One region of the Bradyrhizobium sp. Arg237L genome, then DNA from elsewhere that is predicted to be linked to it. Evidence: predicted binding sites of a transcription regulator. Region 1 holds the regulator's gene; each other region holds the start of a gene.
What was found. Region 1 encodes LexA, which represses DNA repair genes until DNA is damaged. Its sites were predicted from a motif close to TGTTCNNNNTGTGTTCNG; they were not measured.

Region 2: a site for LexA is predicted at 5,153-5,170, ahead of recA (recombinase RecA). Genes of this name have one in related genera too.
Region 3: a site for LexA is predicted at 1,637-1,654, ahead of OZ411_RS26030 (ribonuclease T2). Genes of this name have one in related genera too.

What each region holds. Positions count from the first base shown of each region.
Region 1 covers NZ_JAQMIL010000024.1:104,835-111,796, reverse strand. The annotation lists gene OZ411_RS17115 (HAD-IA family hydrolase) at 1-563, shown strand, start outside; gene glp (gephyrin-like molybdotransferase Glp) at 573-1,784, shown strand; gene lexA (transcriptional repressor LexA) at 1,986-2,687, shown strand; gene OZ411_RS17100 (hypothetical protein) at 2,983-3,408, shown strand; gene OZ411_RS17095 (hypothetical protein) at 3,598-3,783, shown strand; gene OZ411_RS17090 (ComEC/Rec2 family competence protein) at 3,793-6,081, opposite strand; gene OZ411_RS17085 (MFS transporter) at 6,484-6,962, shown strand, end outside.
Region 2 covers NZ_JAQMIL010000112.1:12,899-19,860, forward strand. The annotation lists gene gcvP (aminomethyl-transferring glycine dehydrogenase) at 1-2,723, shown strand, start outside; gene OZ411_RS40360 (hypothetical protein) at 2,880-3,860, opposite strand; gene recA (recombinase RecA) at 3,962-5,050, opposite strand; gene OZ411_RS40370 (hypothetical protein) at 5,380-5,547, shown strand; gene OZ411_RS40375 (hypothetical protein) at 6,381-6,590, shown strand; gene OZ411_RS40380 (hypothetical protein) at 6,702-6,935, shown strand.
Region 3 covers NZ_JAQMIL010000047.1:156-7,117, forward strand. The annotation lists gene OZ411_RS26015 (DUF3617 family protein) at 83-622, opposite strand; gene OZ411_RS26020 (hypothetical protein) at 649-939, opposite strand; gene OZ411_RS26025 (hypothetical protein) at 1,110-1,580, shown strand; gene OZ411_RS26030 (ribonuclease T2) at 1,699-2,382, shown strand; gene rlmJ (23S rRNA (adenine(2030)-N(6))-methyltransferase RlmJ) at 2,546-3,406, shown strand; gene OZ411_RS26040 (cold-shock protein) at 3,666-3,881, shown strand; gene OZ411_RS26045 (outer membrane protein) at 4,161-4,775, opposite strand; gene uvrC (excinuclease ABC subunit UvrC) at 5,001-6,962, shown strand, end outside.

The DNA.
Region 1 (6,962 bases):
TCGATATCGATTTCGGCAAGGTGATGACCACCTGGGCCGGCCATGCCGGCTGCGAGCCCGGCGAGCTCGCCACCCGCTTTGTGATGGACGAGAGTTACAGACATCACGAGGTCGGCAAGATCGATGACGCCGCCTTCTTCGCAAGCCTGCGGCAGTCGCTCGGCATCGGCATCTCCGACGCCCAGTTCCTGGAAGGCTGGAACGCGATCTTCGCCGGCGAGATGCCGGGAATCGCCGCGCACCTGGCGCGCGCCAAGACGCGCCTGCCGCTTTATGCTTTCTCGAACACCAATCCGCCCCATATCGAGCATTTCTCGACAGCCTATTCGGACGTGCTCGGCCACTTCCGCCAGATCTTCTTCTCGTCGACGATCGGGCTACGGAAACCCGACGCGGAAGCCTATGATTACGTCGTCAAGGCGATCGGCGCGCCGGCCTCGCGCATCGTGTTCTTCGACGATTCCGCCGAGAACATCCGCGGCGCACGGGCGGCAGGTCTCACAGCCATTCACGTCACATCGTCAGATGATGTGACGAACGCGCTTCTCGCGCTCGGAATTTAGGAGTTGCCCGTGGCCCTGATGCCGGTCGCCGATGCGCTAGCCGCGGTCCTCGCCGGCGCGGAACCATTGCCGGAAGAGATGGTCGCGCTCGATGCCGCCTATCACCGCACGCTCGCCCGTGACGTCGCAGCAAAGCGTACTCAGCCGCCACTGGCGATGTCGGCGATGGATGGCTATGCGGTGCGATCCGCCGATGCCGCCGATCTCAGCGCGCGGCTGAAGGTGATCGGCGAAGTCGCCGCGGGCCGGCCGTTCGATCGGGAACTTGGTCCGCGGGAAGCGGCACGGATCTTCACCGGCGGCGTCATTCCCGCCGGCGCCGATGCCGTCGTGATCCAGGAAGACACCCGGGTCGATGGCGATCACATCACCATCACCGAAGCTGCCATCGCCGGGCGGCATATCCGTCCCGCCGGCGTCGATTTCCGTGAAGGCGACGTGCTGCTCAGGCGCGGAAGCCGGCTGACCGACCGCGCGCTGTCGCTGGCGGCGTCGATGAACTATCCGGAACTCGCCGTGCGGCGCCGGCCGAAGGTGGCCGTGCTCGCGACCGGCGACGAACTGGTGATGCCCGGCACCTCTCCGGGCCCGGGCCAGATCGTCTATTCCAACGGCTATGCGCTGCGGGCGCTGGCGCGCGCGGAAGGCGCTGAAGCGATCGATCTGGGGGTCGCCGCCGACACGGTTGCCGCCACCACCGAGGGCATCCGCCGCGCGCATGCCGCGGGCGCCGACATCCTCATCACCACCGGCGGCGCCTCGGTCGGCGACCACGACCTCGTAAAGCCGTCGCTCGAGGCCGAGGGCGTCACCATGGCGTTCTGGAAGATCGCGATGCGGCCCGGCAAGCCGATGATGCATGGCCGACTCGGCACGATGCGAGTGATCGGCCTACCCGGCAATCCGGTGTCGTCCTATGTCTGCGCCTACCTGTTCCTGGTGCCGTTGATTCGGGCCCTCCTCGGCCGCTCGGCTGTTCATCACGTCAGCGAAAGCGCCCTGCTCGGCCGCGATCTCGCCGCCAACGATCAGCGCGAAGATTATCTTCGCGCGCTTCTCGAAGAGCGCGACGACGGCACGCTGATCGCAACGCCGGTCACCAAGCAGGACAGTTCGCTGCTTGGGAATCTCACTGCGGCGCAGGCACTTGTGATCCGTCCGCCATTCGCGCCGGCCGCAGCAAAAGGCGCGCCTTGCGACATTCTCCGATTGCCTGAATGACGCCGCGACCAGCACCTACTGAAGCATCTCTGATCGCGTTCACCAGAAATTAAGTGGTTGCGGAACACATATCGAACATATAGTGTCCGTTCATGATTTGTTTCGAAACTCGCTGTCTACGAATGGGAGTGCGTTACTCCCGAGATCAGCTCTTCTCAAGTCTCGGATCGAACGACGCTACCAACCGGGGGAATGCTCGCGATGCTTACGCGCAAACAGTATGAACTTCTGCGTTTCATCAACGAACGGCTGAAAGAGGCCGGCGTGCCTCCTTCGTTCGATGAGATGAAGGACGCGCTCGACCTGCGCTCGAAGTCCGGCATCCACCGCCTGATCACGGCGCTGGAGGAACGGGGCTTCATCCGTCGCCTGCCGAACCGCGCCCGCGCGATCGAGGTGATCAAACTGCCCGAGCTCTCCGCCGCCGGCAACGGCCGCCGCGGCTTCACGCCGAGCGTCATCGAGGGCACGCTCGGCAAGCGCACGACCAGCGCGGCCGTGGCCGAAGACGATGGCAACCGTCCCGTCGCTGTTCCCGTGATGGGCCGGATCGCGGCGGGTACGCCGATCGAGGCGCTGCAGACCCGCAGCCACACCATCAGCGTGCCGCCCGACATGCTCGGCTCCGGTGAGCACTATGCGCTCGAGGTGCGCGGCGATTCCATGGTGGAGGCCGGCATCCTCGACGGCGACATGGCGCTGATCCAGCGCAACGAAACCGCCAACACCGGCGACATCGTGGTGGCGCTGATCGATGAGGAAGAGGCCACGCTGAAGCGTTTCCGTCGCCGCGGCGCCTCGATTGCGCTGGAGCCTGCCAATGCGGCCTACGAAGTCCGCATCCTGCCGCCGAACCGGGTGCGGATCCAGGGCAAGCTGATCGGGCTTTATCGCAAGTACTGAGACGACCAGGACGCAGCAGCCCCGTCTGGGTACTTAGGTGGGTGCTCTGCCCTAGAGGGCGATGACAAGAACGACTTAGAATGATTAGAATGAAAGCCCCGGTAAATTCGCCGGGGCACTTCGGTGCAAGGTGATGTGCGGCAGCGTCTCGCTATCGTGTTTGTGAACGGACCGAAGGCGCGGGCCGTACAAATGCCAAGAACGAAGCAGAGGCTTATAAGTTATCGTCCACTCTGATAGAGGCCTGCGCCTCTTCCCAGGCACGGGTCGGCTATCTCGAATGAGGAGCAATCCGATGTGTGACTATAGCCTGCATGCCGTGGCGACGCGTCCCGCCCAGGTTGGAGAGACGCTTATCACCACCACCTTCCGCGGCACTTCGACCCGCGGCTTCGCTTCGGAAAGCGATCCGACGGTCGCAGTCTGCATGCTTCCCGGGACCGAACTCGCGTTCGCCGATAACGTCCGTTACGACAATCGCTGGATCTGGACCAAGACGACCGGCTTCCGCGTCGGCAAGTTCAACCAGATCGATCCGCATATTCGGGATCGTCATCACGACGCGATCGAGTTTCCCGATGGCAGCCATGTGCTGGTGACCCAGCTCTGCGAAGGGCAGCGGGCGACCGTGCTGCAATTGCCAGTGACGCATCATGTTGCAGAGCCGGCACCGAAGGCGGTCGAGCAGCGCCCCGCGCCGAACCCGCTGTTCATCGGCTGAGACAGCTTCGGGCAGCGTGCGCCGCCGGTCTCGGCCGGCGGAGCGTTGCCGCGAGTGACAAGCAAAGTGTTTTGAGCGGCCCCGGAGGCCATCCGGGGGCGCATGTGATTTTGTGTTGGAACGGATGCTTTATTCGCCAAGGGGGCGTGATCGGTGGTCACCAAGATCACATGGCAAAGAGCCGGACGAGTGGCTGAGCCCGGCCGATACATGTTCAGGTTCGGCTGGCTCACCGTCGCAGCGGAAGATCTCGCGATCTGGGAGCGATTTCCGGATGCGACCTTTACGCTCGTGCAAATGCCGTCGCATTCGGGCGATCCGGATGAATTTCGGCTCGGCGCCTTCGAGCTAGCGGCCAACGCCGGCGGTGATTGAAGGGGGCGCTCAGTCGTCCGACTGCAGGTCGGATTCGGACGGGGTCGCATCGATGGCGCGCGGCACGGGTGCCCCCTGGATCCGGATCGTGGTCTCGGGTTCGCCTTCGCCTGACATCGCAGGCGACCACGGCCGGTCGAGGCCGGCGGGCCTGACCGCGTCGATGACGAAGCCGTTCCGGTTCCGCCTTAGCGCCAGCCCGCCCTGCCGCCGCAGCCGCTCGGCATCGATGACCGCCGCCGCGCAGCCTGGCGGCACCGGCCGTGCGGTCACGATCAGCACCGCCCGCTCGCAATCGTCCGCGAGCGCCTCGGATCGCTGGGTGAGCGCGATGAACGCGCCACCGGCCGCAGAGGTCACGCAGCCGCTCTCATCGCAGGACACGCCCTCCGTCAGCGACGGATCGCCCGCGCTGCGGGCATCGGCATCCGCGGCCAGCCACTCCTTGGCGAGAAACGCATCCTTCGCAGTCCGCATCAGGTGCAGCCGCCCGTCACCGCCGCGGACGGCGACATTGCGGCCGTCGCCGGAAATCAGAATGTCCGGTTGCGGCGCCCTCACCGCCCAGACCACCGCAATGAGAAGCACCGCCGCGCCGACGAAGCGCAGCGGCGTGCGCAACAGCCCGAGCAGGATGACGCCCAGGCTCGCGGCGATCAGCGGGCCGATCCCGAACGCACTGACGTGGCCGACCGCGCCCGGCAGCGCGGCGACCCCCTGCGCGACCACGATCATCCAATCGATTCCAGTGCCCATGATCGCCCAGAACACACCGTCGAAACCGAACGGCATCGCCAGCAGGCCAAGCAGCCCGGCCGGCATCACCAGCGCCGACACCACCGGCATCGCCGCGAGGTTGGCGAGCACGCCAAAGGGCGCCACCCGGTGGAAGTGAAAGGCGGCATAGGGCGTGGTCGCCAGCCCCGCCACCAACGACGCCAGCAGCAGCATCGCGACCTCACGCCCGCCCCACAGCGCGATCCGCGCGGTTGTGGAATGGTCTGGCGCGGCGAACAGATGCGGCATGCCGATCTGCACCAGCGCCACCAGCCCGAGCGTCGCCGCAAACGACATCTGGAAGCTTGGATGTACCAGCGCCTCCGGCGCGATCGCGAGCACGATCATGGCCGCGACCGCGAGCGTCCGGAACGTCACCGCGCGGCGGTCGACCATGACGGCGATCAGCACCACTGCGGTCATGAGGAACGAGCGCTGCGTCGCGACCTCCGCACCCGACAGCAGAAGATAGAAGGCGGCCGCCACGAGCGCCGCCGCGGCAGACCATTTCTTGATCGGAAAGCCCACGGTGAGCACCGGAAACAGCGCAAGCAACGCGCGGACCGCGAAGAAGACCACGCCGGCCACCACGGCCATGTGGTAGCCCGAGATCGAGAGCACGTGCCCGAGCCCCGAGATGAACATCGCATCATTCACCGGCTCGGAGATGGCATCGCGCCGGCCGGTCAGGAGTGCGGTCGCGATCGCGCGATTGTCGCCTTCGAGCACGTTGCGGATCCGCGCATCGATCGCATCGCGCATGCCCTGCATGAAGGCCGCATAGCGCAGCGTAAATCCGCGGCCTTCCGGCGGCGCGGTCGTCTTGATGGCGCCGAGTACGAAACCGGACGCGCCGATGCCCTGGAAATAGAGATCGCGGCCAAAATCGTAGCTCCCGGGCCGCAGAGGAGCGAGCGGCGGCTGCAGCCGCGCCTTCAATTCGACGAAGCTGCCGACTTCGGGGGCAGTGCCCTTCTTCACCGACAGCCGAACGCGCTCAAGTTTCGGCGCGCCGCGCTGGCTTTCGATGCTTGCGACGCGCAGCACGAAACGGTCGGTGCGCTCGCGGATGTCACGCGTCTCGACAAATCCGGTGAGTGACACCGAGAACATCGGCCGCGCCAGCACGCCATGCGCGACCCGCGCGGTTCGCCAGGTGGCAACGGCAAAACCCCCCGCAACGGCGGCAATCATGACGGCGACAGCGAACGCCCGCCCTCGCCTGAGCAGGAACGCGACAGCGCACAGCGCGATCGCGACGATGACCGCGACCGACAGCACCGGCTCATGGTCGGCGGCGAAGTAGAGCGCGATGCCGCTGCCGAACGCGACCGGCACCCAGGGCAGAAGCCGTCCGGCGCCCGCTTCGGGGCGGGCCCACTGGCGCAACGTCTCGACGATTGGCGGCCAGGCGCCGACGCCGATCGGGGCATACCCACCCGTCGGCGCCACCGCCTCGCGCGGCGGCCAGGTGCCGGCATAGCCGCGCCTGCCGCCCGGCGTCCTGCCCTCGTCCGACATCCTGCGCCCTGGACTACCCCTGTTTCCGCAAAGCTACCGGAAGCAGGTATCCACGGGATAGCGGAACAGATGCGAACGTCGTGCCGGTGGCGCTCCCAATCCTAGCGCTGGCTCTTCAGCCGGCTTCAAACCCGACTGCGCCGAAAGTCTCATAAGGCCGCAGTCCCATTGAGGATTAGACTGTGGCTGCGCCTCCGCCCGGACAGACGGGATGAGGCAGTGGTGGCTCGCGGTTCGAAGACCGCTGGAGCCCTTCTCAGGTGGTTCAAGGCTTCCCTGAGACCGGCGTTGCGGACGCAACTTGCAAATCAAGCCTGTAGCGTCGCGCATCACGCGTACTCCGCGAGCGAATAGAGCGCTGAAAAACGCGAGGAGAAGTCATTGAACTAATGGGAGCAGCACATGGCAATTCAGGTACCGAGCGATTTTCGCCGCGTGATTGTTGCCGCGTCGGTCGGAAACATCATCGAATGGTATGACTTCTATATCTTTGGCAGCCTGGCCGCCGTTCTGTCGGTCAAGTTCTTCGAACAATCCCACCCCGTCGCAGCCCTGCTGAGCACGATCGCCCTGTTCACTGCAGGATTCCTGATCCGTCCGCTCGGAGCATTCCTCTTTGGATGGATGGGCGACCGGGTCGGCCGCAAATATACGTTTCTCATCACGCTCACCGGAATGGGACTGGGAACGGGCGCGATCGGCCTGATCCCGACCTATCAGTCGATCGGTCTCACCGCCGCGTTCGTGCTGTTCGGGCTACGCATGATCCAGGGCCTGTGCCTGGGTGGCGAATATGGCGGCGCCATCACCTATGTTGCCGAGCATGTGCCCGACGATAGACGCGGCTACTACACCGGCTGGCTCCAGACCTCGCCGACGCT
Region 2 (6,962 bases), on a different contig from region 1:
TCCGGCAGAAGGCCCCGCTCGATCTCGGCCGCGCGCTGAGCGAGACCGAGGCGCTGGCCCATATGAACGAGCTGGCGGCGCAGAACCAAGTGTTCACCTCGCTGATCGGTCAAGGCTATTCCGGCACGATTTTGCCTGCGGTGATCCAGCGCAACATCCTGGAAAATCCGGCCTGGTACACGGCCTACACGCCCTATCAGCCCGAGATCAGCCAGGGCCGGCTGGAAGCGCTGTTCAACTTCCAGACCATGATCTGCGACCTGACCGGGCTCGACGTCGCCAACGCCTCGCTGCTCGACGAAGCAACCGCGGCCGCCGAAGCGATGGCGCTCGCCGAGCGGCACTCGCAGGTGAAGGCGAAAGCATTCTTCGTCGATCACGAAGTCCATCCGCAGACGCTCGCGGTGCTGCGCACCCGTGCCGAGCCGCTCGGCTGGAGCCTGATCGTCGGCGATCCCCTCACCGATCTCGACAAGGCCGACGTGCTCGGCGCCCTCCTGCAATATCCGGGCACCTCGGGCGCAGTCCGCGACCTGCGGCCCGCCATCACATCGCTGCGCGCGAAGGGCGCGCTCGCGATCGTCGCCGCCGACCTTTTGGCACTGACGGTCCTTGCGTCGCCGGGCGAGCTCGGCGCCGACATCGCCATCGGTTCGGCGCAGCGCTTTGGCGTGCCGATGGGCTATGGCGGCCCGCATGCCGCCTACATGGCGGTGCGCGATGCGCTGAAGCGCTCGCTGCCCGGCCGCCTCGTCGGGCTATCAGTGGATTCGCGCGGGATGGCGGCCTATCGGCTGGCGCTGCAGACCCGCGAGCAGCATATCCGCCGCGAGAAGGCGACCTCCAACATCTGCACCGCGCAGGTGCTGCTCGCCGTGATCGCCTCGATGTATGCGGTCTATCACGGCCCCGAAGGCCTTAACTATATCGCGCGCAACGTGCATCGCCGCGCCGCCGTGCTGGCGGCGGGATTGCGCAAGCTCGGCTTTGCGCCCACGAGCGAGGCGTTCTTCGACACGCTGACCGTCGCCGTCGGCGCGAAGCAAGGCGAGATCGTCGCCCGTGCGTTTGCGGAGAAGATCAATCTGCGTATGGGTGATGGCACGCTCGGGATCGCCGTCGACGAGACCACGACATCGGAGACCGTCGAGGCGGTGTGGCGCGCATTCGGCGGTACGCTGGCCTATGCCGACGTCGAGACCGGCGCGCGCGAGGCGCTGCCGGCGGAATTGAAGCGCACCACCGCGTTCCTGACCCATCCCGTGTTCCATGCGCACCGCTCCGAGACCGAACTGCTCCGCTACATGCGCAAGCTGAGCGATCGCGACCTCGCGCTCGATCGCGCGATGATCCCGCTCGGCTCCTGCACCATGAAGCTGAACGCGACCACGGAGATGGTGCCGCTGACCTGGCCGGCGTTCGGCAGCCTGCATCCGTTCGCGCCGGCAGATCAGGCCAAGGGCTATCACGTGCTGTTTGCACGATTGGAAAAATGGCTGTGCGACATTACCGGCTATGACGCGGTGTCGCTGCAGCCGAATTCCGGGGCGCAGGGCGAATATGCCGGCCTGCTCGCGATCCGCGGCTATCATGCCGCGCGCGGCGAGGACCATCGCAGGATCTGCCTGATCCCCTCTTCGGCTCACGGCACCAATCCGGCATCCGCCGCGATGGTCGGCATGGACGTCGTGGTGGTCGCCTGTGATGCGCGCGGCGACGTCGATGTCAATGATCTCCGCGCCAAGGCGGAGAAGCATTCGGCTGACCTCGCGGCAGTGATGATCACCTATCCCTCGACGCATGGCGTGTTCGAGGAACACATCAGCGAGATTTGCGACGTCGTGCATCAGCATGGCGGACAGGTCTATCTCGATGGCGCCAATTTGAACGCGCAGGTCGGGCTGTCGCGGCCCGGCGACTATGGCGCCGACGTCAGCCATCTCAATCTGCACAAGACGTTCTGCATCCCGCATGGCGGCGGCGGCCCCGGCATGGGCCCGATCGGCGTGCTGGCGCATCTGGCCCCTTATCTGCCCGGCCACCCCGCAACCAATGGCGGAACGCCGCACCCGGTCGGACCGGTGTCGGCCGCGCCGTTCGGCTCGGCGTCGATCCTGACCATCTCCTACATTTATATCCTGATGATGGGCGGCGAAGGCCTGACGCGCGCCACCGAGATCGCGATCCTCAATGCCAACTACATCGCGGCACGCCTGCAGGCGCATTTCCCGGTGCTGTACCGCAACGCCAAGGGCCGCGTCGCGCATGAATGCATCATCGATCCGCGGCCGCTGAAGATGTCGGCCGGCGTCACCGTCGACGACATTGCCAAACGCCTGATCGATTACGGCTTCCACGCGCCGACCATGAGCTTCCCGGTGCCGGGCACGCTGATGATCGAGCCGACGGAATCGGAATCCAAGGCCGAGCTGGATCGGTTCTGCGATGCCATGATCGCGATCCGCCAGGAGATCGCCGAGATCGAAAGCGGCCGCTTCAAGGTCGAAGCCTCGCCGCTCCGGAACGCGCCGCACACCGTGCACGACATCGCTGACGACGGATGGAATCGCGCCTATACCCGCGCCGAGGGCTGCTTCCCCGACGGCGTCTCTCGGTCAGACAAATATTGGAGCCCTGTCGGCCGCGTCGACAACGTCTACGGCGACCGCAACCTGGTCTGCTCCTGCCCGCCGCTGAGCGATTACGCGGAAGCTGCGGAGTGAGGTGACGCCGTCATTCCGAGGCGCGCGAAAGCGCGACCCCGGAATGACAAAATTGTAGAGTTGTAGGATGGGTAGAGCGCAGCGAAACCCATCGCACCTGCGTGCTTTGGTGGCAAATGATGGGTTTCGCTGCGCTCTACCCATCCTACGGGATCGTCAGGACGCGACTATCCCCGGATTCCAGCGCCAGAGGTTATCGTTGGTCAAATGCGTGCCGCCCCACCAGCGGTCGATCCGGTTGTGGTGGCTGAAATCTTCCTTGTGGGCAAGCACCGCCTTGCCAAACTTGGTGAGCGACAGTCGGCTTCGCTTGTATGCCGCGCCGCGGCCGCGGTAGTTATCTCTCCTGAGGGTACGGAGTTCATCATCGAGACCAGCCACGGCGGGCGTCGGACCGTGCGCCAGCCCCTCCAGCAGAGACCCGATCTCCCACTCTTTGAACACACGACGCTGGCGAAGGCCGCGAAGATGGAACAGCGAATTCGTATCCCGGTATCCTGCGGCAATCAGCTCCAGCAGGCGCATCTCCGTCGCGCCGAGTCCAGTTGTGCTGGAGGGAAGCTCTTCGAGAAGGTCAATCAGAGCTGTCCTCAGCAGCGGTAGTGCGCTCAAATCCTTGCCGAGGAGGTTGAAGCAGGCTTCCGGCGTCGGCGCCCGATACGCCTGCCAGCTCATGCTTCCCGTTTCAAGCTTCGCCTCGGTGACGTCGACTTTGCGTACGTCCGTCGCGGCGGGTCCCTCGTGGTCCATCATGAGCAGATCGAAGTCGACAATGAGCAACCTCAACTTGGCCACTGTTTCCGGGTGGGAGCGAAAGAAATCGAGCAGCGAGATCAATTGCAACTGATCATCCGGCCCTGGATCAAACCATAGCTCGACAGTTTTGTATGGCTCGCAGAAGTCGACCAAGGCGAGGTCCTTGCGAGCTTCGCTGTTGTTTCGAAACTCGCCGACGAAGTCCGACCAATGAGATCCCGGACCGTGCTGCTCAGAACGCGCGGCGACATAGGTGGCGAAACTGTCAGGAAACGGCAATGGACCCCATACAAGACGAGTGGTGAAAGGAATGACGGCTTCAGCTAGATCCATGCGCATGAGGCAGTAGCCGGACGAGCTGGTCAGGATCAGGCGCTTCATGGCCCCCTCGGCAATCACCCGAACAAAACGGGCGCCGAAGACGTCGGCAACTCAACGTCCTCAGCGCCCGCTTCCCGCGAAGAAATCGGATATCTTGAAACTTACTCTTCCGCCGGCTCATCGCCGTCGGCGTCACGCTCGGGGGTGCCGGCGAGGATCTGCTCGGCGATCAGGCCGGAGTTCTGCCGGATTGCAAGCTCGATCTTGCTGGTGATATCGGGGTTGGACCTAAGGAACGCCTTGGAGTTCTCGCGCCCTTGGCCGAGCCGCTGGCTGTCATAGGAGAACCAGGCGCCGGACTTTTCGACGATGCCGGCCTTGACGCCGAGGTCAAGGATCTCGCCCATCTTGGAGACGCCCTCGCCATACATGATGTCGAACTCGACCTGCTTGAAGGGCGGCGCCAGCTTGTTCTTCACCACCTTCACGCGCGTGGTGTTGCCGACCACCTCGTCGCGCTCCTTGATCGCACCAATGCGGCGGATGTCGAGGCGGACGGAGGCATAAAACTTCAGCGCATTGCCGCCGGTCGTCGTCTCCGGCGAGCCGTACATCACGCCGATTTTCATGCGGATCTGGTTGATGAAGATCACCATCGTGTGGGACTTGTTGATGGAGGCGGTGAGCTTGCGCAGCGCCTGGCTCATCAACCGCGCCTGCAGGCCCGGCAGCGCATCGCCCATCTCGCCTTCGAGCTCGGCCTTTGGCACCAGCGCCGCCACCGAGTCCACCACCAGAACGTCGACCGCGCCGGAGCGCACCAAGGTGTCGCAGATTTCAAGCGCCTGCTCGCCGGTATCGGGCTGCGAGATCAGGAGTTCGTCGATATTGACCCCGAGCTTGCGCGCATAGACCGGATCGAGCGCGTGTTCGGCGTCGATGAAGGCGCAGATGCCGCCCTTCTTCTGCGCCTCCGCCACCGTGTGCAGCGCCAGCGTGGTTTTCCCCGAGGATTCCGGCCCGTAGATCTCGACGACGCGTCCCTTCGGCAGGCCGCCGACGCCCAGCGCGATGTCGAGCCCGAGCGACCCCGACGATACCGTCTCGATATCCATCGAGCGGTCGCTCTTGCCGAGCTTCATCACCGAGCCCTTGCCGAACTGGCGCTCGATCTGGGACAGCGCAGCAGACAGAGCTTTGGACTTATCCATGGAGGATCCTTCGACAATACGCAGCGTAGTGACGGACATGGGATGTGCTCCTTATGACGGGGATTCGCTAGCGGGACAAACGGGGCGCGATAAGAAATCGATGGTTTATTGCGTTGGAAATTCTGTACCACCTTTGTTCCATGTTCGCAATATGTTCTTTTTTGAACTCGGGCGCCCCAAGTTCCCGAGAGAGAGAGAGAGAGAGAGAGAGAGAGAGAGAGAGAGCGACAATCCGTAGTTCTCCGACCGAGAACGAAGTTCCTTTCGAACTTAACGCAAGTTAGCGGGTATCCGGGTTTCCCTCCTTGCGAGGGAGCATCTCTTCCGTTCCGGAATTGTCTTTCAGACATATCAGAACGGGAAATGCCATGAGAAACACGCTGCAAGACCCGCGCTACTGGCGAGAGCGAGCGGAAGAGACGCGCACCAAAGCAGAGTCGTTTGCGTATCGTAACTCGCGCGAAAGGCTGCTTAAGATCGCCGAAGAATATGATCGACTGGCTGTCTACGCCGAGCAATGGCAGTCGCAACAGTAAGGCCGCGCCATCCCGCCGAGATGGTTGGGAAGAACTGGCAGTCGTGAACTCGGCTGCGATCGATCAGGGCGCTCGCGCAAAGCTCGTCGTGCGCCTTGCGAAGGTTCTCGGAACACGCGCTCCAGATCGGTGCTTGCGCGCGATCGTTTTGCTCGCTGGCATCGATCGCCGCCGCCGGCAAGCAGTGGTGCAACGACTCGCGCAGACCCGCAGTCCCCATTGCTCAGCTACGATTGCCTCGCCCCGACGACAGCGATCGTCCGCGACTGAAACTCAATATGGGCGAGGACGGGTGCCCATGTACCGATCGAGCCCGCGCGGGCGCCGTAGTTCTCCGGACAAGAACAAAGTTCCATCAAAATGTTCGCGATTTGGTGCATCTGCCCGAGAACGCACGGGTTTTCGAACGGGGTTGCTTGACGGTATCCCTCCACACCTGACGGATCGCAGAGTGCCTCGGGTTCCTCGGACGACGACTTCCTCGTCGGTCCGTACGTGTAGCGGGCTTGTCCAAGGGGGACGCTGCGGTTGCCACGTTTCCAAGATAGTTCCGTCACGCACCGCATGAAGCAGTTCGATCGAACGTGTCGGCAACGGCGCGTCCTGGCGGAACTGACCAAGCTTTGGGAAAAATATGCACTCCGCTGGAACGGTGGGATTCGATCGATGTTAACTTACGTTAAACTCGGGGACGGCGATTGGTAGGGTTTGGGAATACCGGGACCAGCGATCGGATCGCGCAAGGCTGCGGCAACTGCCCTTCGGCAGATTGCGATGTGGCGCAACCTTTCGTTCGGCCTCGAATACCGCCGGCTGTGCGCGGAGCCTAAAAGATGATCCATAAGGGCGTCGAATATACCGTCACACTGGCCACCCCCGGTGTGTGGAAGTGGCAGTTTCAGATCGGCGATACAATCAAGACCGGCAAGACCGAGGCGAAGCTTCAATTGCTGGCGATCCGACGGGTTCAGTTACGCATCGACCGCGAGCTGAAGAAGGCCAGCCGCGAAGCGAGCAGCGCCGCGAACTCATCATTGCGCTGACAGCACTACCGTAAATAACCGGGATTGATCTTTCCCCTGTCAGGACCTCCACTGAGTTTTTGCTCCCAGTGGGTTGCCGGTCGGCGGCCTTTGATGCGCCGGTGCCATCTCATGCCGCTCTATTTCTTTCGCATCCGAACCGCCGACGGCACCGGCATCTGCAATGACGGTGCGGAGTTTGCTGATCGCGATGCTGCCTGGAAGGAGATGACTCGTGTCTGCGCCGACATGGTCAGCGGCGTATCGCGTCATCTTCGGGAAAACGCGGAGTGGCAGATCGAACTGCTGGACGAGGCCAAGAGCCCGATCTTCCGGATTCGGCTGGTCGCGAAAACGCTGGACTAGGGCATATTCGGTTCTGATTGAATCAGA
Region 3 (6,962 bases), on a different contig from region 1:
GGGGAGAGGGCACAACAATTGGCACCTTGAGTCCGAGCTGAACTCGGATGCGCGCTGCGCTCCATCCGGGCTACGAGAAGAACTACTTCGGCAGCTTGGGGATCATGCCCTTCAGCTTTTCCATATCCTTGATGTTCATCTTCATGCCGCCGGCCATGATGATGTCACCGGGCTTCTGATCCGCCTTGCAGGGACCGAGCCATTTGGCCTCGATGGTGCCGGTGGTATCGCGCGCCGCACCGGCGGAGCCGCGATCGGCGTGCGAGGTCGTCTTCACGGTGTAGGCGGAGTTGAAGTCGCCGGTGATCTCGGCATGCGAGGTCACCGTGACGCCGGCGACGCCGCACACGGAATCGCTGACATAGCCGGTCGCCGTCTTCTGGATATCCTGCTTGGAGCAGATATCCTTCGCCATCGGCGAGACCGCCGTGCTCATGTCTTTGTCGGTGGTCTCGTCGGTGCAATGCTGCATCGTCATTTCGGGCATGGTCGAGCCCGTACGCACGATCTTCATCTCCCACAGGCCCGCCTTGCGGACAGGGAGATCGACGGCGCCGGCCACGCCTGGCAGCAGCGCAGCCAGGCCTATGGCCGATCCGAGCAGAACGAAATGTCGTGTCATGCGGCGATGCCGGTAACGGGCGGCGATCAATAAAGCGTGCGCAGCGGCCGCTCGGCGGCGCTCCAAGGCACCCAGCGGCAGGAGAAGGAGACGTAGCCACCCTCATAGGGCTGCACCGCGAGGAATTTCACTACCTTGCCGTAGGAAGCGCAGTGATCGACCGCGAGCTGGCGGGCATCGGCCTGCCTTGCCAGCGAATAGGCGATAATGCCGCCGGTATCGTTGCCCTTGAACGGGGGCACCCAGTCGGCCTGGGCCGGTGCAACGGCCAGCATTGCACCTGCGGCAACCATGCCAGCGGCCAGAATCCTTCGCATCGCAGACCTCTCCTTAAATCCTTGGGCGACACCATAAAGTGCGCCGGCGACGGTGAAAAGAATCGTGGGGCGGAGATTTGCGGAGTTCTCCGCCAGTGTTGCCGCGTTGCACTTGACCTTGCCCGGGCTTCGCGGCACCGTCCCGCGCGTTGGATATTCGGCGGATTCTCATGTGCAACTCTGTTCGTTCCTTGACCAAAACTGGCCTCTGCGCCGCATTCGGCCTGCTGTTTGGCCTGTTGGCGTCCGCCCAGACCGCGCACGCCGCCAATCCGCTCGAGCTGAACTTCTGGCTGTTCGGGCCGAGCTATGAAGGACGGGTGGCCCCCTGCGAGGCAGCGCTGCCGACCATTGCGTCTCAGTTCCAGGAAAAAGAGGGCCAGTTCTGGAATTCCCCGCTGGTGATCACCGGCTATTCGCGGATCCATGAGACTGCTTTCCGTCCCTGGCAGTCCGACAACATCCCGCGCCGCTACTGCTCGGGCGACGCGATGTTGAGCGACGGCAAGGTGCGCACCGTGCATTTCTCGATCATCGAGGACGGCGGCTTTGCCAGCATCGGCCAGGGCGTCGAATGGTGCGTGGTCGGACTGGACCGCAACTGGGCCTATAATCCCGCCTGCAAGTCGGCCCGGCCCTGATCCTTAGGGCTGGCGTGGTCGCGCTTGTTAATCAAGCAACGCGTCGCACCACATTTTGTTCTTGAAATGTTCCATCTCCCTGCTAGGCTCGCCAGCGGTCGAGTGTGAGGGGTGCTTGATGTTTCGATTGGCCTTAGTTTCCCGGCTGCTGATTTCCGTCCTTGCGTTTTTAACCGTGACCGGCCCGGTCGGTGCCCAGGACCGCCGGCAAAACGCGCCGGGCGAGTTCGATTTCTACGTGCTTGCGCTGTCCTGGTCGCCGTCGTTCTGCGAAGCCGCCTCCGAGCGCGGCGATGGCAGGCGAGCGCAGGTCCAATGCGGCGGACGCCCCTACTCCTTCGTCGTGCATGGCCTCTGGCCGCAATATGAGCGCGGCTTTCCGGAATATTGCCAGCGGCCCGCTCCACGCCTCGCCCGCAACGTCATGACCTCGATGCTCGACCTGATGCCGGCGCCCGGGCTGATCTACAACGAATGGGACAAGCACGGCACCTGCTCCGGCCTCTCGGCACGCGCCTATTTCGAGAGCATCCGCAAGGCCCGCGCCGCGGTGAAGATTCCTGAGGAATTCCTGCAACTATCGGAGCCGAAGACGGTCGCACCCGGCGAGATCGAAGAGGCCTTCATCAAGTCCAATCCGGGCCTCAGCAGTTCGGCAATTTCGGTGACCTGCGACAGCAAGCGGCTCAGCGAGGTCAGGATCTGCATGAGCAAGGACATGCAGTTCCGCGCCTGCGAGGAAACCGACCGCCGCGCCTGCCGCCGAGACCAGGTGGTGATGCCGCCGATCCGGGGTGGCTAGGCTTCGTCATTCCAGTCCGAAGGACCAGACCTCAAATATGCAGTTTGTGCATCGGGAATTTCGAGAATCTCCGACGTGAAGCTGCGCATCCAAGTTCGGTGCTTTCAACTTGCCCGACATGAGCTGGGTTACTTTCATCTGCGCGATGTCGTAACCGTCAGGCATGAACTACCGTCACGCCTTTCACGCCGGCGGCTTTGCCGACGTCATCAAGCACATCGTGCTGGTGCGAATCCTGCTCTATCTGCAGGAAAAGCCGGCGGCGCTCCGCGTCATCGACACCCACGCCGGCGCCGGCCTCTATGATCTCACCTCCGACGAGGCGCGGCGCGGCGGCGAATGGCTGACCGGAATCGCGCGGGTGATGCAGGCGCGATTCTCGAACGAAGCGCTGCCGCTGGTACTGCCTTATCTCGACATTGTGAGAGCCTTCAGCCCACCGGGCGAACTGAAGGCCTATCCGGGCTCGCCCCTGATCGCACGGGCGCTGCTCAGGCCGCAGGATCGCCTCACCGCCTGCGAGCTCGCGCCCGAGGCGCGCAAACGCCTGATCGACGCGCTGCGCCGCGACGCCCAGGCGCGGGTGGTCGACCTCGATGGCTGGACCGCGCTGCCGGCCTTCGTCCCGCCGAAAGAAAGGCGCGGCCTGGTCCTGATCGACCCGCTTTTTGAGGCCAAGGACGAGTTCGAGCGGCTGGCGCAAGGCTTTTCCGAGGCGTTCGCCAAATGGCCGACTGGCAGCTATCTGCTGTGGTATCCGGTCAAAAGCCGTCGCGTGACCGACGATCTCGCACGGCATGTCGCGTCCGAGACAGGCAAGAGCACGCCGGCCGGCAAATGCCTGCGACTCGAATTCAGCGTCGCGCCTCGCGAAGCCGATAGCGGCCTGGTCTCGACCGGGCTTTTGATCGTCAATCCGCCCTGGACGCTTGCCGGCGAACTCAGAATCATACTGCCCGAGCTCGAAAAGCCCTTGGGCCAAGGTGGCGCCGGCCGATTCAGGCTGGAGACGCCCAAACCTTAACCAAAGCCGTTGCTGAAAACTCCCACTCGACCATAGGCAACTTGCCCGGAACCGTATTATGCTTGTCACGTTAGGACTGGCTTTACGTTCCGCTTCCGCGAATGGTTGCGGCGGAGTGACAAGGCCGAAGAAAAATCCAGGCGGGTCGGTGGCGTGACACGGGTCCGCTGAGGTGGCCAAGCTTCCGGCAGCGAATGTCCGGTCACCCGCTACGTGAGTTACGCGTAGCGGCGGTGCAATGCGGGGGAGGAGTTTCCCGATGGCCATGACTGGGACAGTCAAATTCTTCAATGGAGAGCGCGGCTACGGCTTCATCAAGCCTGACGACGGCGGCCGCGATGTGTTCGTTCACATCACCGCTGTCGAGCGCGCAGGACTAAAGGATTTGACCGAAGGACAGCGTATTACGTTCGACGTCGAACCAGACAAGAAGGGCAAAGGCCCCAAGGCGGTCAATCTGGTGATTTCATCGTGAGCTTTCGCGCTCACGCTGAAGCGGACTGAAGTCTCGGGTAAAGGATTTGCCGGGCGGCGTCCCGCTCGCACAGGCATGCGCGTGATCTTGCGCGTCAGTTCAGCATAAAAAATTCCGGCCGCCTGCGACGGCCGGAAGGTTGTGGTCGATCGTTTTCTTATTCTTCGAAGTGATTGGCTAGAGCATGATCCGGAAAAGTGGGCACCGGTTTTCCGAAAAAGATCATGCTCAAACAAAGAGCTAAAGCGGGATGACGATTCGAAGAAAAGTCATCACGCTTTAGAAGTGATAGTTCACGCCGGCGCGGATGACGCCGAAATGGTAGCCGTTCGATGCGCCGGTGATGATGAAGTTGCTGCTGGCGAGATCGACATAGAGATATTCGAGCTTGGCGCTCCAGTTCGGCGCAAAGGCCATTTCGGCGCCGAGGCCGGCGGTCCAGCCGACATTGGTCTGGGACTCCGACAGGCCGAAGGTCTCGGCCCGCAATTCGCCGAAGGCAAGGCCGGCGGTGGCGTAGAACAGCACGTTCTGGAACGCGTAGCCGCCGCGCCCGCGGATGGTGCCGAACCACGGGTTGGAGAATTTCCAGGGCGCAAAGGTTTCTTCCGCGCCGGTGGCCTGGATGTCGCCTTCGGCACCGAACACCCACGGGCCGTTGGTCCAGTTGTAGCCGATCTGCGCGCCGCCCGCGAAACCCGACGGCTTGGCCGGGTTGTTGTCCACGCCACCCCAAGCATAGCCGAAATTGCCGCCGAGATAGGGCCCTGCCCAGCTCAAGGCGTTGAGCGGCTGGTTGACGGTATAGGGCCCGCGATAATCGGCCGCTGCTGACGACGTCGTCCAGCCCCCGACCAACAGCGCCAGCAGGCGCAAGACGACAAACCGCTTCATCGCAACCACTCCAGAACGCAACAGCCGTGACCCGCCGGTTGCGAAGGCCGGCATGGTTACGGAATTCACTGGTTTTTCGGGAAGATTTATCGAAAGTTTTACGTTAAAGGCCTGTTAACAGCGGTTACCGCCCATCCATCAGACTTAATGGAGTGTTACCGGCGCGGGGCTTTCCCTCGAAGCCCGATGCTGGCGATGGCGTCCGGCAGCGCCTAGTTTAGGCCCATGGATCACGATTCTACCGACCACCCGAAGGCGTCCGTGCCCAAGGGAACGCGCCACGGCCAGAAGCCCGATTTGCCGCCGCAGGACCTCGCGCTCGTCACCGGCGACGTCGATCCGGCGACGTCGGCCACGGAGGAGGACGAGGACGCGCGGCTGCCCGAGGTTCCCGAGGAACCAGCGGAGGCGGTCGCCGAGGGTACGCTCGCGGTCGGCCATGCCGCGATCGAGAATGCGGTGCGGCTCGCCCCGACCTTGCCGGGCGTCTACCGCATGCTCAATGCGGCCAACGACGTGCTCTACGTCGGCAAGGCGAAGAATGTCCGCAAACGGCTTTCATCCTATGCCCGGCCCAACGCGCCGCTGCCGGCGCGCATCCTGCGCATGATCGCGGCGACGGTGAATGTCGAGATCGTCTCGACCACCACCGAGACCGAGGCGCTGCTGCTGGAGGCCAACCTCATCAAGCAGCTCCGGCCGCGCTTCAACGTGCAGCTTCGCGACGACAAATCGTTTCCCTACATCCTGATCACAGGCGACCATTGGGCGCCGCAGATCCTCAAGCACCGCGGCGCGCAGACGCGGCCCGGCCGCTATTTCGGCCCGTTCGCCTCCGCCGGCGCCGTCAACCGCACCATCACGGCGCTGCAGCGCGCGTTCCTGATCCGCTCCTGCACCGACGGCTTCTTCGAAAGCCGCACCCGGCCCTGCCTGCTCTACCAGATCCGCCGCTGCTCCGGCCCCTGCACCGGCGAGATCGATTTCCCCGGCTATGGCGAATTGGTGCGCGAGGCGACCGAGTTTCTGTCGGGCCGCAGCCATGCGGTGAAGCAGGAGCTTGCCACTGAGATGGAGAAGGCTTCCGGCGAGCTCGAATTCGAGACCGCCGCGCTCTACCGCGACCGCCTCGCCGCGCTGTCCGCGATCCAGTCGCAGCAGGGCATCAACCCGCGCACGGTGGAAGAAGCCGACGTGTTCGCCATCCACCAGGAGGGCGGCTATTCCTGCGTCGAGGTGTTCTTCTTCCGCACCGGCCAGAACTGGGGCAACCGCGCCTATTTCCCGCGCGCGGAGAAGTCGTTCACATCAGAGGAGGTGCTCTCTTCCTTCCTCGCGCAGTTCTACGACGACAAGCCGCCGCCCAAGCTCATCCTGCTCTCGCACGAGGTCGAGGACGCCGCACTGCTCGCCGACGCGCTATCCGTAAAGGCGGGGCGCAAGGTCGAGGTTTCAGTCCCCAAGCGCGGTGAGAAGAAAGAGCTGGTCACCCATGCGCTGACCAATGCGCGCGAGGCGCTCGGCCGCAAGCTTGCGGACACCGCGACCCAGGGCCGGCTGCTCGAAGGCATGGCCACGACGCTTGGCCTGCCGCAGGTGCCGAAGCGCATCGAAGTCTACGACAACAGCCACATCCAGGGCACCAACGCGGTCGGCGCGATGATCGTGGCGGGTCCTGACGGGTTCATGAAGAACCAGTACCGCAAGTTCAACATCAAGTCCGAAGGGCTGACCCCGGGCGATGACTACGCGATGATGCGCGAGGTGCTGGAACGGCGGTTCAAGCGGCTGCTGAAGCCTGCCGAGGGCGAAGCGCCCAAGGTCAAGGCTGACGACGATTCCTTCCCGCAATGGCCCGACCTCGTCATCATCGACGGTGGCCGCGGCCAGTTGAACGCAGTGACCGAGATTTTCGACCAGCTCGGGCTGACCCAGGTGTCCCTGATGGCGGTGGCAAAGGGACCGGACCGCGATGCCGGCCGCGAAACGCTGTTCATGCCCGGCCGCGAGGCCATCAAGCTCGAGCCCCGCGATCCCGTGCTGTATTTCATCCAGCGGCTGCGCGACGAGGCGCACCGTTTCGTGATCGGCTCGCATCGCAAGCTGCGCAAGAAGGACATCCGCGAGGCCGGCTTGCAGGAAATTCCCGGTATCGGCCCCTCGCGCAAACGCGCGCTGCTTCATCAT